Regions from separate parts of the Corynebacterium glyciniphilum AJ 3170 genome, predicted to be linked through region 3. Evidence: riboswitches for the same ligand, from Rfam matches in the RefSeq annotation. Region 3 holds a riboswitch; each other region holds the start of a gene.

Region 1 (4,077 bases), 800 kb from region 3:
GGCCTCCGCCTCGGCGGGCTTGATGACCTCAGAGACCAGCTCCTGTTCACGCAGCGTGGCCTGCGACTCTGCCAGACGGGCCTGCTCCTCGGCGACCTCACGGTCGGTCTCGGCACGGCGACGGGCCAGGGCGGCCTGTGCAGCGATGACCTGCTCCTGGGCCTCAGCCTCAGCACGTGGGCCCGCGGCATTGGCCTCGGCCTTGGCGGCGGCGATCTCCTTGGTGTTCTCCGCGACCTTGGTGTCCGTCTCCCGCTGGAAGTCGGACTTGCGACGCTCGGACTTCTGCTGCTCCTCAGCGATCTCGGCGTCGCGCTGGGCCTCGGCGACAGCACGCTCACGCTGGACGCGGGCGAGTTCCGGGGCGGACAGCGCCTGGATGTAGCCGTTCGGGTCGCTGATCGAGTTGATCTGGAAGCTGTCTATCTGCCAGCCGAACCGCAGCATGCGTGGCTCGGCGTTGGAGAGCACCTGGCTGGCCAGCGCCGTGCGGTCGGAGATCATCTCCTCGACGGTGAGCTGGCCGATCATCGCGCGGGTCTCGCCGGAGAAGATGTCCTGGGCGGTGGATACGATCTGGCCGGTGTCGACGCCCAGGAACCTGTTCGCCGCCTCGACCACACTGTTCTTGTCCGCGGTCACGGAGAACACCACCGAGGCCTCGACATCGACGTCCACGTTCTGCTTCGACTGGGCACGCACCGCGATGTTCACGGTATTCGCGCCGATATGGAAGCGCTGTACCCGGTGCAGCACCGGGACGGACCAGGCACCGCCACCGATGACGACACGGTAGGGGTTGTCGGGTTTACGCGCGATCATGCCACCCGTGATCAGGAGGGCTTCGGTCGGCTTCGGGACATCGTAGAGCATTCGTTCTTCTTTCTGTCGCAACGGGGAACGGGCAGGAGAACACTTAGTACACCCTGAGCATATCGCAGAGGCTGTGCCTTTCTCAGGGCGGTCGCGGAACGAGCGGGCGCGTCCGGTGAGCCCGCTGCAGTAGTGCTCTGCTCAGGGTGTTTAAGCTCGACGATTGTGTCCACCGTCGCGATTGTCCTGATACTCGCTGTTCTTGCCGGAGCCGTGCTCCAGCGCATCACCGGCATGGGCGTCGGACTGGTGGCTGGACCCGTACTGTCCGTGGCGCTCGGTCCGGCAGCCGGTGTCACCGTCGTCAACGGCCTGTCCACCGTCAACGCGGTGAACAACGCCTGGGCGGTGCGGGCGAAAACCGACTGGCGACGCTTCTGCTTCCTCGCCGGTGGACTGGTGCTGGGATCACTGCCGGCAGTATTCGTCGTGTTGGTGATCGACGGCCCCTGGCTGCTGGTCACCGTCGGCGTGCTGGTCCTCGCGGCGCTCGGGGTCACGCTGTTCCAGCCGGACAAAGCGAGACTGTCGGAACGGTCCGTCGTCCCCATGGTGCTGGCCGGAGCCGCGGGTGGGTTCATGAGCACCGTTGCCGGCATCGCCGCGCCTGCGTTCACCGTGTACGCGCGGTTGACCGGCTGGGACTACCGCGACTTCGTGGCGACTCTGCACCCGGTGATCGTGATCGCCAACCTGCTGTCTTTCGTGCTCAAGATTGTCATCTTCGGTGGCGTCGATGTCGGCGGACTGCCCGTCTGGTTGTGGATCATCGCCGTCGCTGCGATCTTCGTCGGAGCCTGGTTCGGTGACCGGTTGTACGACAGGATTTCCAGTGAAGGCACCCGCAAACTCGCGACACTGCTGGCTTTCGCTGGTGCAGTGACACTGGTCATCAATGGTGTCGTAGCCATGCTCTGAGCAGCGCTGAGTGTTGACCGATTGCAGGTGCTGTGCCGCCGTGGTAGGCATGAGGCGTCCACACGGGTGCCCCACGAGGGGCTGAGACCGGACTGCGATCGTCCGGGACCGTCGAACCTGATCCGGTTGATACCGGCGTAGGAAGTGAGGAGCGTAGCTGTGTCTACTCCGTCTGCCCCGTCCCCCCCTGTCCAGCAGCACCCCGCGCACCGTTGCGGATGGATCGAAGACCACGGTATCCGGGTCCCGGTCACCGAGATCCACCAGGAGAACTCCCCGGACGGCAGCCCCAACCCGCCACTGCAGGTGTACCGGACCGCCGGGCCGGGCAGCGTTCCGGAAGAGGGCCTGGACCCCTGGCGTGATGAATGGATCCGAGCACGCGGCGACACCCGGGTCCAGCGAATCCGTGAACGACAGTTGATCGACGACGGCCGGGCCGCCGTGCGCCGCGGCGCACCGTCCCAGCAATGGCAGGGACGACGTCCCGAACCCCGTTGTGCGGCACCGGGCCGCACGGTGACGCAGATGCACTACGCACGTCGGGGTGTCGTCACCCCGGAAATGCGGTTCGTCGCCCTGCGGGAGAACTGCGACGTGGAACTGGTGCGCAGCGAAGTCGCCGCCGGTCGCGCGATCATCCCGCTCAACATCAACCACCCGGAAGCCGAACCGATGATCATCGGTCGGGCGTTCCTGGTGAAGATCAACGCCAATATCGGCAACTCAGCGGTGACCAGCTCAATCAGCGAGGAAGTGTCGAAGCTGGAATGGGCCGCCACCTGGGGTGCCGACACCGTGATGGACCTCTCCACCGGCAACGACATTCACACCACCCGGGAGTGGATCATCCGGAACTCGCCGATCCCCATCGGCACCGTCCCGATCTACCAGGCACTGGAGAAGGTCGACGGCAACGCAGAGGCACTGACCTGGGACATTTACCGTGACACGGTGGTCGAACAGTGCGAGCAGGGCGTGGACTACATGACCGTGCACGCCGGCGTGCTGCTGCGCTACATCCCGCTGACCGCCGAGCGTGTCACCGGGATGGTGTCACGCGGCGGATCGATTATGGCGGGTTGGTGCCTGGCACACCACGAGGAGAATTTCCTCTACACGCACTTCGATGAGCTCTGCGAGATCTTTGCGGCCTATGACGTCGCCTTCTCCCTCGGCGACGGTCTGCGCCCGGGGTCGATCGCGGATGCGAACGATGCCGCACAGTTCGCCGAACTCGACACCCTCGCCGAACTGACACGCAGGGCCTGGGAGCACGATGTCCAGGTCATGGTGGAAGGTCCCGGGCACATCCCGTTGCACAAGGTTCGCGAGAACGTCGAACGTCAGCAGGAGTTGTGCGACGGGGCGCCGTTCTACACACTCGGGCCGCTGGTCACCGACATTGCGCCGGGGTACGACCACATCACCTCGGCCATCGGGGCGACCGAGATCGCCCGCTACGGCACCGCCATGCTCTGTTACGTGACTCCCAAAGAGCATCTCGGTCTGCCGAACCGGGACGACGTGAAGACCGGTGTCATCACCTACAAGATCGCCGCACACGCCGCCGACGTGGCCAAAGGGCATCCGGGTGCCACCGCACGCGACGATGCCCTGTCCACGGCCCGGTTCGAGTTCCGGTGGCGGGACCAGTTCGCCCTCGGACTGGACCCGGTGACCGCACAGGACTTCCATGACGAGACGTTGCCCGCCGAACCGGCAAAGACGGCGCACTTCTGCTCGATGTGCGGACCGAAATTCTGTTCCATGCGCATCTCACAGGATATCCGTGACACCTACGGCACTGCGGAGGCCCAGGCGGCGATTGCCGGGATGCAGCGCAAGAGCAAAGAATTCCTCGCCACCGGCGCGCAGGTATACCTCCCGCACCCCACGGTGGGCGATCAGAGCTGACTGCGCAGCTGCTGCAGGGCCCGGTGCGTCGCGGAGTCCTCCGCTGCGGTCCAGATCACCAGCTGCTGTTCCGGGTCGTCGGCTTTGACCAGTGTGTCCCAGTCCAGGACAAGCTCGCCGACGTCGGGGTGGACCAGGGTTTTCGTGCCCGTCGTCAGACTCGCCACCGTTCGCGCCGCCCACCAGGAGGCGAACTGCGGGTCGCCCACGGAGAGTTCCCCGACCAGGCTGGCAAGACGGGCATCGTCCGGATACTTTGCGGCCTCCATGCGCAACTGGGCGACAGCGGTACGGGCCACCGTCTCCCAGTCCTGGTACAGAGAGCGCATCCGAGCATCCGTGAACAAGAGCCGGACATAATTCCGACGG
Region 2 (4,077 bases), 220 kb from region 3:
TTACTACGTCTCGCGCCTCCGTGGGAGTCGGACCTGTGAGAGGACATCCCGAGGAAATCAGCGGTACAGGAATAGGCGACGCTCCCCACCTGTTGTGTCGACCAGACAGTGATCATCACACCAACTCTCACAGGAGGAAGATCATGACGGACGTTCTTATCATCGGAGGGCACGGCAAGGTGGGTCTTCTCGCCACCCCGAAGCTGGTCGACCACGGTTTCTCGGTGACGTCCCTGATCCGCAACCCGGACCAGGTCACCGAGATCGAGTCTCTGGGCGCAACCGCACTGCTCAAGGATGTCACGCAGGTGACCGCGAGCGATTGGGACGGTATCCTGGCCGGTTTTGACGTCATCGTCTGGACGGCCGGCAACGGAGGCCGCGGCGGCCCGGAGGTGACCTATGCGGTCGACCGAGACGCTGCCCTCGCCGTCATCGACTCTCTCGAGAGGCTCCGAGATTCGGGTACCACTCCCCGCTACCTCAATGTGTCCTACGCCGGGGCACGGGACCACACCGTCCCCGAGACAGACAGCTTCTTCCCGTACGCGGACTCGAAGAAGACCGTGGACGACCGACTGGTCGCAACGGAGGGGCTGGACTACGTGATTCTCGGGCCAGCGACGCTTACTGAGGATCCCGCCGAAGGAGTTGCCCCGGTCACCGCCGATCTCGACAGGTCAGACGCACACACCGCACGTGAACTCGTCGCCGATGTCATCGTCGAGTTCGCTGGCCGGGAGGACCTCCCCGGACAACGCACCGTCGAATTCGTCGACGGCACCGCCCCCGTCAGCGAACTCTGACACGATGGGGACATGCCCCGCGACGCTGAGCTCACCGCTGCACTGAGCCGTTTTGATGCGCTGCCCGCAGTCACGGTCGACGAGCTGGTGGGCCGATGGCGCGGCACCGAGATCCCCACAGGACATCCTCTCGGCGTCGTGGACGTCCGGTACACGTCGCGTCCATACGTTCTTATACTGCACAGGGAAGATTGAATCGTACCCTCCACCTGTGTCCCGACTCAGGGCTGGCCTGACTAGGTCGGCAGTTGCCTTTTCAGCTCTGACGCGGCCTCGCGTGGATTCTGCGCCTCGGTAATCGCCCGGACGACCACCGCACGTCGAGCGCCGGCGGAGAGGACGTCCGGCAGGGTGTGCTGGTTTATTCCGCCGATCGCGAACCACGGTTTCGCACCGGACGCCACACCTCCCCCGTCACCCACCCTTTCGGCGGTCCGGGTCAGAAGCCCCAGCCCCGTCGCTGCGCGGCCGGGCTTCGTCGGTGTCTCCCACACCGGTCCCGTGCAGAAGTAGTCCAGGTCGGGGTCACGGACCGCCGCCTCCGCCTGCTCGGACGAGTGGGTCGACAACCCCAGGACAACGTCCGGTCCCAGCAGCCTACGGGCCTGAGCCACGCTCAGATCGTCCTGGCCGACGTGCAGCACATCGGCCCCCACCAGGGCGGCGATATCCGCCCTGTCGTTCACCGCGAAGAGGGCGCCGTGCTCAGCGGCGACGTCGGCGAGCACCTCTATCGCGGCCACTTCATCACTGGTGTCGAGCGTCTTGTCGCGCAACTGGATGATGTCGACTCCCCCGTCATAGGCGGCATGGAGGAAGTCCCGGAGGTCGCCCTGTTCCCGGCGCGCCGGTGTACAGAGATAGAGCGAGGCGTTCTGCAGGAGTTCTCTGCGTCGTGTCCCTGCCGCGGTACCGGGGGTACCCGTGCACTGATGTAGGTCCATATGGTGTGATGGTAGCCGTTACGCGAACTACGGGAGCCTCCGACGCCGAGGCTGAGAGGACCGGACGCCACCGGTCGACCGTCGACACCTGATGCGGATCATGCCGCCGGAGGAAAGAACGCACATGCGCGAGACACTTGTCGTCGGCGCCGGGATCGCCGGGCTCAGCGCAGCCTGGTATCTACGGCGCGCCGGCCACACCGTCACCGTCGTCGACCCTGATCCGGGCAACGGTGCCAGCCACGCTGCCGCCGGCATGATCGCGGCGGTCAGTGAAGTCGTCCACCAGCATGACGCCATCCGGCCGTTGATGCTCGCCTCTGCGGCGGCATACCCGCAGTTCATCGCCGACCTTGAACAGACCGTCGGACACCCCGTCAGCTACCTGCCGACCGCCACACTGGGCGTGGGCGCCACCCCTGGTGATGTCGCCGCCTTCCGGAACCTGTCCGACGTCCAACGTGCTGCGGGGATGACCGTGGAGCAGCTGACCGTCCGCCAGGCACGTCGGGTGGAGCCGTCCCTGGCGCCCGGCATATCAGGTGCATTTCTTGTCGCCGACGACCACCAGGTCAATCCACGTACATTGCTCGGCGCCCTCGCGGAGGCGGTGTACTCCCCGACCGGGGAAGGTCCGCAGGGGCGGCTCGTCCGGCGGCAGGTGACCGGTGTCCTGCGCGACGGTGATGTGGTCACCGGCGTCCACCTGGCCGACGGCAGGGAGTTGCAGGGTGATGCCACCGTCTTGTGCCCCGGGATGTCTTTCCCGGATATCGACGGCCTTCCCGAGGCCCAGTGCGTCCGGCTGCGCCCGGTACACGGGGATATTCTCCGGGCGCGGGTGAAACCGGGCCGCCCTGGGCTGCTGGAACGTACGGTGCGCGGGCTGGTCGACGGCAGACCCGTCTACCTCGTCCCCCGCGCTGACGGGGAGATCGTCATCGGGGCGACGGAACGTGAGGACGGCTTCGACGGAGTTTCCCTGGAAGGCGTCCACCAGCTACTCCGGGATGCTCAGATCCTTGTGCCGGGTGCGGCAGACCTGGAGCTCACCGAGATTATGGCGCGTGCCCGGCCCGGTACCCCGGACGACCTTCCGTACCTGGGCGGCGTCCCCGGCGTGGATGGTGTCATCGTCTCCACTGGATACTCCCGTCACGGCGTACTGCTCGCGCCCCTCTGCGCCCGACTCGCCGCCGTACTGGCGTCCGGGAAGACTCCGGAGAACCGCGGCCGCCACGATGCCACACTCCTCAGCACCACCTCCCTGGAAAGGACACCATAGACATGCCGGACAACATCACCAGCGTCACCGTGAGGGTCAACGGGAGAAAGCGTTCCGTGAGCTCCACAACCACCGTCGGTGACATCGTCTCCGACGTCACCGGCCAGGATCCGGAGACCGAGGCGTTGGGGCTCGCGGTCGCGCTGGACGCCACGATCGTCCCCCGTAGCCGCTGGTGCTCCGCCCCCGTCCACGACGGTGCCGAGATCGAGATCATCACCGCCATGCAGGGAGGCTAGACATCATGACCACGCAACAGCCGCAGACAACACCACTCACCATCGGCACCTCTCCCCTGACCTCCCGGTTGATCATGGGGACCGGTGGGGCGACGTCCCTGGAAGTCCTGGAACAGGCGCTCGTCGCGTCGGGAACATCGATGACCACGGTGGCGCTGCGCCGGTTCAATCCCACGACGGGAACCTCACTGTTCGGACTCCTCGACCGTCTCGGGATCGATGTCCTCCCGAATACGGCGGGCTGTTACACCGCCCGGGACGCACTCCTCACCGCCCGGCTGGGGCGCGAAGCGCTCGGCACACACCGGGTGAAACTGGAGATCCTCGCCGACGACCGGACGTTACTGCCGGACGTGATCGAACTCGTCGACGCCACTGAGGAACTCACCGCCGACGGGTTCGAGGTATTCGCCTACACGTCCGACGATCCTGCGACAGCCCGGCATCTCGAGGCTGCCGGCGCAGTGGCAGTGATGCCGCTGGGGTCCCCCATCGGAACCGGTCTGGGAATTCTCAACCCCCACAACATCGAGTTGATCTGCGACCGGGCGAATGTCCCGGTGATCCTCGACGCGGGTATCGGCACCGCCTCAGACGCGGCACAGGCCATGGAGCTCGGCTGTGACGGCGTGCTTCTGGCCAGTGCGGTCACCCGTGCCCAGGACCCGGCATCCATGGCCGCGGCAATGCGGCATGCCGTCGAGGCCGGGCGTCTGGCGCGGAGTGCCGGACGTATCCCCCGCCGCCCCTGGACGCAGGGCGCTCTGGCGTCGTCCGCACCGGACGGGTTGATCGGCAGCGGG
Region 3 (4,077 bases):
AGCATGGTGTTGATGCGGTGACGCTGGGCGGAGTCCAGGTCAGCACGGTCGACGAGCTCAGGGTCGGTGGGGGCATCAAAGTACCGGACCGTCACCGCGGGGTGGTGACCGGCCTGGTCCGGGTTGTCCACCTCGGATGTCCGCGTCCCGGAGGCGAAGAGTGCGGAGCCGGTCGCACGGTACCGCCCCGCGTAGATGTCCACGAGACTGTCGGGGAGATCGCCGGCGCGCACATGCCCGGACACCCGCCGACGGCGCCGGGACAGCGTCCGTCCGAAACCGCCCTCCAACGGCTGTGTCAACAGCACCCCCAGAACATCCGGCAGCGGTTCGGCGCTCCACTCCCCCGCCATGTACCCCTCAGCCAGCCCGAGCCACCCGGAGTCGACGACACGGTCGAGGACCAGTCCGTCATCGACCACGAAACGGGGAGTCGCGCCCGGTGTCAACGCCACCCCGTGCTCCTGGGTCAGGTCCTCCAGACGTTGCTGCAGGTTGACCGCACGCCGTCCGAGAAACGACGCCTCGGGCAGACGTGCCACCCCCGGCCAGCGCTCTGGGTCGACGTAGGTCTCCCGACTGTCCCGCGGGTCGCGACGGCGACGGCCGTCGTCGACAGGTGGTGCCACATCTGCCTCCGTCCTCGCTGGTATCATGCGTTTCCGACAAAAACTATCATTCACCCCCGGTTGCACCCGAAACGGAACCGGGTTCGGTGAGAGCTGACCGCATCCTGCCCGCGTGATGAGGAGATCGACGACAGGCACTAGTATGGGCACTCAGGTCCGACGCGACCGGGAGGTCCGTCGGCTGACGACACTACACCGGCGTCCACCGACCCCCTGTAGAACACGCAGCAGTGCTAAAGACACAACGCAGAGAGAACACGTGGTGACCACCGGCGCCAACACAGACGAGCGCCCTCACCAGTCACCGCAGAACGAGGAGTTTCGCTGATATGACAACCGCCACCCCCTTCCGGCCTTCCGGCCGCCACCACGTCGTCATCATCGGCGGAGGCTTCGGCGGGCTGTTCGCCGCCAAGAAGTTCGCCGGCGCCGATGTCGACGTCACCATCATCGACCGCACCAACCACCACCTGTTCCAGCCGTTGCTGTACCAGGTGGCCACCGGTGTGCTGTCCTCCGGCGAGATCGCCCCGACGATCCGCCAGATCCTGCGGAAGCAGAAGAATGCACGGGTCATCAAAGCCGAGGTGCGTGACGTTAACGTCGACGACAAGATCATCACTGCTGATCTGGGAGGTAAGGACGTCGTCCTGCAGTACGACTCCCTCATTGTCGCCGCCGGCGCCAGCCAGTCCTACTTCGGCAACGATCACTTCGCCGAGTTCGCCCCCGGCATGAAGAGCATCGACGATGCCCTCGAACTCCGCGCCCGTATCACCGGCGCTTTCGAGCGCGCCGAGATCACCGACGACCCTGCGGAGAAGGCACGTCAGCTGACCTTCGTCATCGTCGGCGCCGGTCCCACCGGTGTGGAACTCGCCGGCCAGCTCGCCGAGATGGCCCACCGCACCCTGCGGAACGAGTTCCGTACCACCGACACCGAGCAGACCCGGATCCTGCTCGTCGACGGTGGACCCCAGGTGCTGCCTCCCTTCGGCAAGAAGCTCGGCCGCAAGGCGCAGAAGACCCTCGAGAAGCTCGGCGTCGAGGTCGTCACCGACTCACTGGTCACCAACGTCGACCGTGACGGTGTCACCTGGAAGAACATGAAGACCGACGAAGAGACCACCGTCGCCGCCTACTGCAAGATCTGGTCTGCCGGTGTCGCCGCCAGCCCGCTGGGTAAGCACATCGCCGACCAGATCGACGGCGTCGAGGCCGACCGCGCCGGTCGCGTCCCGGTGAACAAGGATCTCTCCGTGGGCGACCACAAGGAGATCTTCATCATCGGCGACATGATGAGTCTCGACAAGCTCCCGGGCCTGGCGCAGGTCGCGATCCAGGGCGGCGAGCACGTCGCTTCCCTCATCCGTGCCGAGGTCGAGGACGGCGTCACCGACCGGCCCGACTTCAAGTACTTCGACAAGGGGACCATGGCCATCGTGTCCCGGTTCAACGCCGTGGTGAAGCTGGACAAGGCCGAAATCTCCGGCCCGATCGGCTGGTTCATGTGGCTCGCGGTGCACCTGATGTTCATGGTCGGCTTCCGTAACCGTTTCGTCGCCGCCTACAGCTGGGGACTCAACACGCTGTCCGCCAACCGGTGGCACCTGGTGGCGACCCGCCAGCAGCTGCATGCTCGTAACGCCCTGCGCAAGCTGCGCACTCTCGAGGACGAGCAGAACATCCGGTCCATCGAGGTCCGGGACAACCTGAAGTTCGGTGACGGCCGGGACACCCGCGCCGTGTCCGACTAGTCACGACGCCGCTTCCCACCGGAGACCCCGGGCACGCCCTCACCAAGGGCGTGCCCGGGGTCAGGCTTTTGTGCGCCGCCAGACACGGTAGGCTGAATGTCACGAGACACGGGGTGCGCGGAGAGACGCGCTGAGAACACACCCGTTGAACCTGCTCTAGTTCGAACTAGCGAAGGGATGGTCCGTGTCAGACACGCTCACCACCATCGTCCATACCGTCCACGACCTGCGTCAGCACGCGCCCCTGGTGCAGTGCATCACCAACCAGGTCGTCCCCCAGATCACCGCCAATGCGCTGCTCGCCGCAGGCGCCTCCCCTGCTATGGTCGACACTCCGGAAGAGGCCGCCGACTTCGCGGCGATCGCCTCCGGACTACTGGTCAACACCGGCAGCCCCACTGCGGCCCAGTACTCTGCCATGCGTGAAGCTGTGCGCGGTGCGACTGCTGCTCGCACCCCCTGGGTCCTGGACCCCGTCGCATGCGGTGGTCCGGCCGCGCGCACCGAGTTCAGCCGCGATATCGTCGCGCACCGTCCCGCCGCCGTGCGTGCCAACGCCTCCGAGGTAATCGCCCTCGCCGACAGCGCGCAGGGGCGCGGCGGGCGTGGGGTGGACTCCACTGACGAGGTCGATGCCGCCCTGCAGGCCGCCCAGTCTCTCACAGAACGCACCGGGAGCGTCGTCGCGGTTTCCGGACCACAAGACCTCGTCGTGTCCGTCGGGAGGGTCAGCTGGCTGGCCTCTGGCGATCCAATGATGCAGCGGGTCATCGGCACCGGCTGTTCCCTCGGCGCACTCACCGCCGCCTACCTCGGTGCAGCCCGCACCGGGTCGGAGAACGTGACCGACCACGACGCCGTCCTCACCGCTCACGCCCACGTCGGGGCGGCGGGCACGCTCGCCGCGAAAGACCTCGTCGGCAACCGGAGGGGCCCCGGCAGTTTCGCTGTCGCCTGGCTTGACGCCCTCGCCACCGTCGCTGAGGACCCCTCGGTGATTGCTGAGCTGGTCTCGGTCACTGAAACAGTCACTGAAACAGACGAGGAGACCGCCGGATGAACCTGACCCGTAGCACAGTGCCCCAGGTCGACTGGGGCCTCTATCTGGTCACGGACCCTGTGCTCGGCGGAGGACGGGACGCGGTGGCGGACATTGTCGCCAAGGCGCTCCACGGAGGAGTGAGCGTCGTCCAGCTCAGGGATAAGACCCTCGACGACGACGCTTTCACGACCCGCGCCGTCGAACTGGCCGACATTCTCGCAGGCACCGGCGTCCCCCTGTTCATCAATGACCGGATCGACATCGCGGGCCGCCTCGGACTGCACCTGCATATCGGTCAGGATGACATCGACTTTCGCACCGCCCGCGCGATGCTCCCCGATGACCTGATGATCGGACTGTCCGTCGACAACCATGCCCAGATCCGGGAGATCGAACGGCTCATGCGCGACGGTGTCCGCCCTCCGGATGTTCTGGGGCTGGGGCCGGTGGAGCTCACGGACACCAAGACCGACACCGGCCGCGCCCTGGGGGTCACGGGGCCCGGCAGCGTCCACGAGCTCGCCGCACACGCCCGTGAGCTCGACATCCCCTCTGTCGCCATCGGGCATGTCAACGCTGCTAATGCAGCAGCACTGGGGCGCACCGCCGTGGCAGGCATCTGCGTGGTCTCGGCCATCATGTCCGCCGC

What was found. A riboswitch is a leader RNA that binds a small molecule or an ion and turns the genes downstream of it on or off. The one in region 3 is predicted to bind thiamine pyrophosphate.
Region 1: another riboswitch for thiamine pyrophosphate. It lies ahead of thiC (phosphomethylpyrimidine synthase ThiC); the one in region 3 lies ahead of thiM (hydroxyethylthiazole kinase).
Region 2: another riboswitch for thiamine pyrophosphate. It lies ahead of thiO (glycine oxidase ThiO); the one in region 3 lies ahead of thiM (hydroxyethylthiazole kinase).

Annotation. Positions count from the first base shown of each region.
Region 1 covers NZ_CP006842.1:1,125,092-1,129,168, forward strand. Annotated here, with positions in the region: gene CGLY_RS05200 (SPFH domain-containing protein) at 1-873, opposite strand, end outside; gene CGLY_RS05205 (sulfite exporter TauE/SafE family protein) at 1,039-1,791, shown strand; TPP riboswitch at 1,844-1,952, shown strand; gene thiC (phosphomethylpyrimidine synthase ThiC) at 2,014-3,708, shown strand; gene CGLY_RS05215 (helix-turn-helix domain-containing protein) at 3,699-4,077, opposite strand, start outside.
Region 2 covers NZ_CP006842.1:2,140,523-2,144,599, forward strand. Annotated here, with positions in the region: gene CGLY_RS10035 (NAD(P)H-binding protein) at 144-806, shown strand; gene CGLY_RS10040 (GXWXG domain-containing protein) at 819-1,001, shown strand; gene thiE (thiamine phosphate synthase) at 1,043-1,750, opposite strand; TPP riboswitch at 1,770-1,882, shown strand; gene thiO (glycine oxidase ThiO) at 1,875-3,035, shown strand; gene thiS (sulfur carrier protein ThiS) at 3,038-3,274, shown strand; gene CGLY_RS10060 (thiazole synthase) at 3,280-4,077, shown strand, end outside.
Region 3 covers NZ_CP006842.1:1,924,146-1,928,222, forward strand. Annotated here, with positions in the region: gene CGLY_RS09055 (class I SAM-dependent methyltransferase) at 1-629, opposite strand, end outside; gene CGLY_RS09060 (NAD(P)/FAD-dependent oxidoreductase) at 959-2,386, shown strand; TPP riboswitch at 2,486-2,581, shown strand; gene thiM (hydroxyethylthiazole kinase) at 2,592-3,446, shown strand; gene thiE (thiamine phosphate synthase) at 3,443-4,077, shown strand, end outside.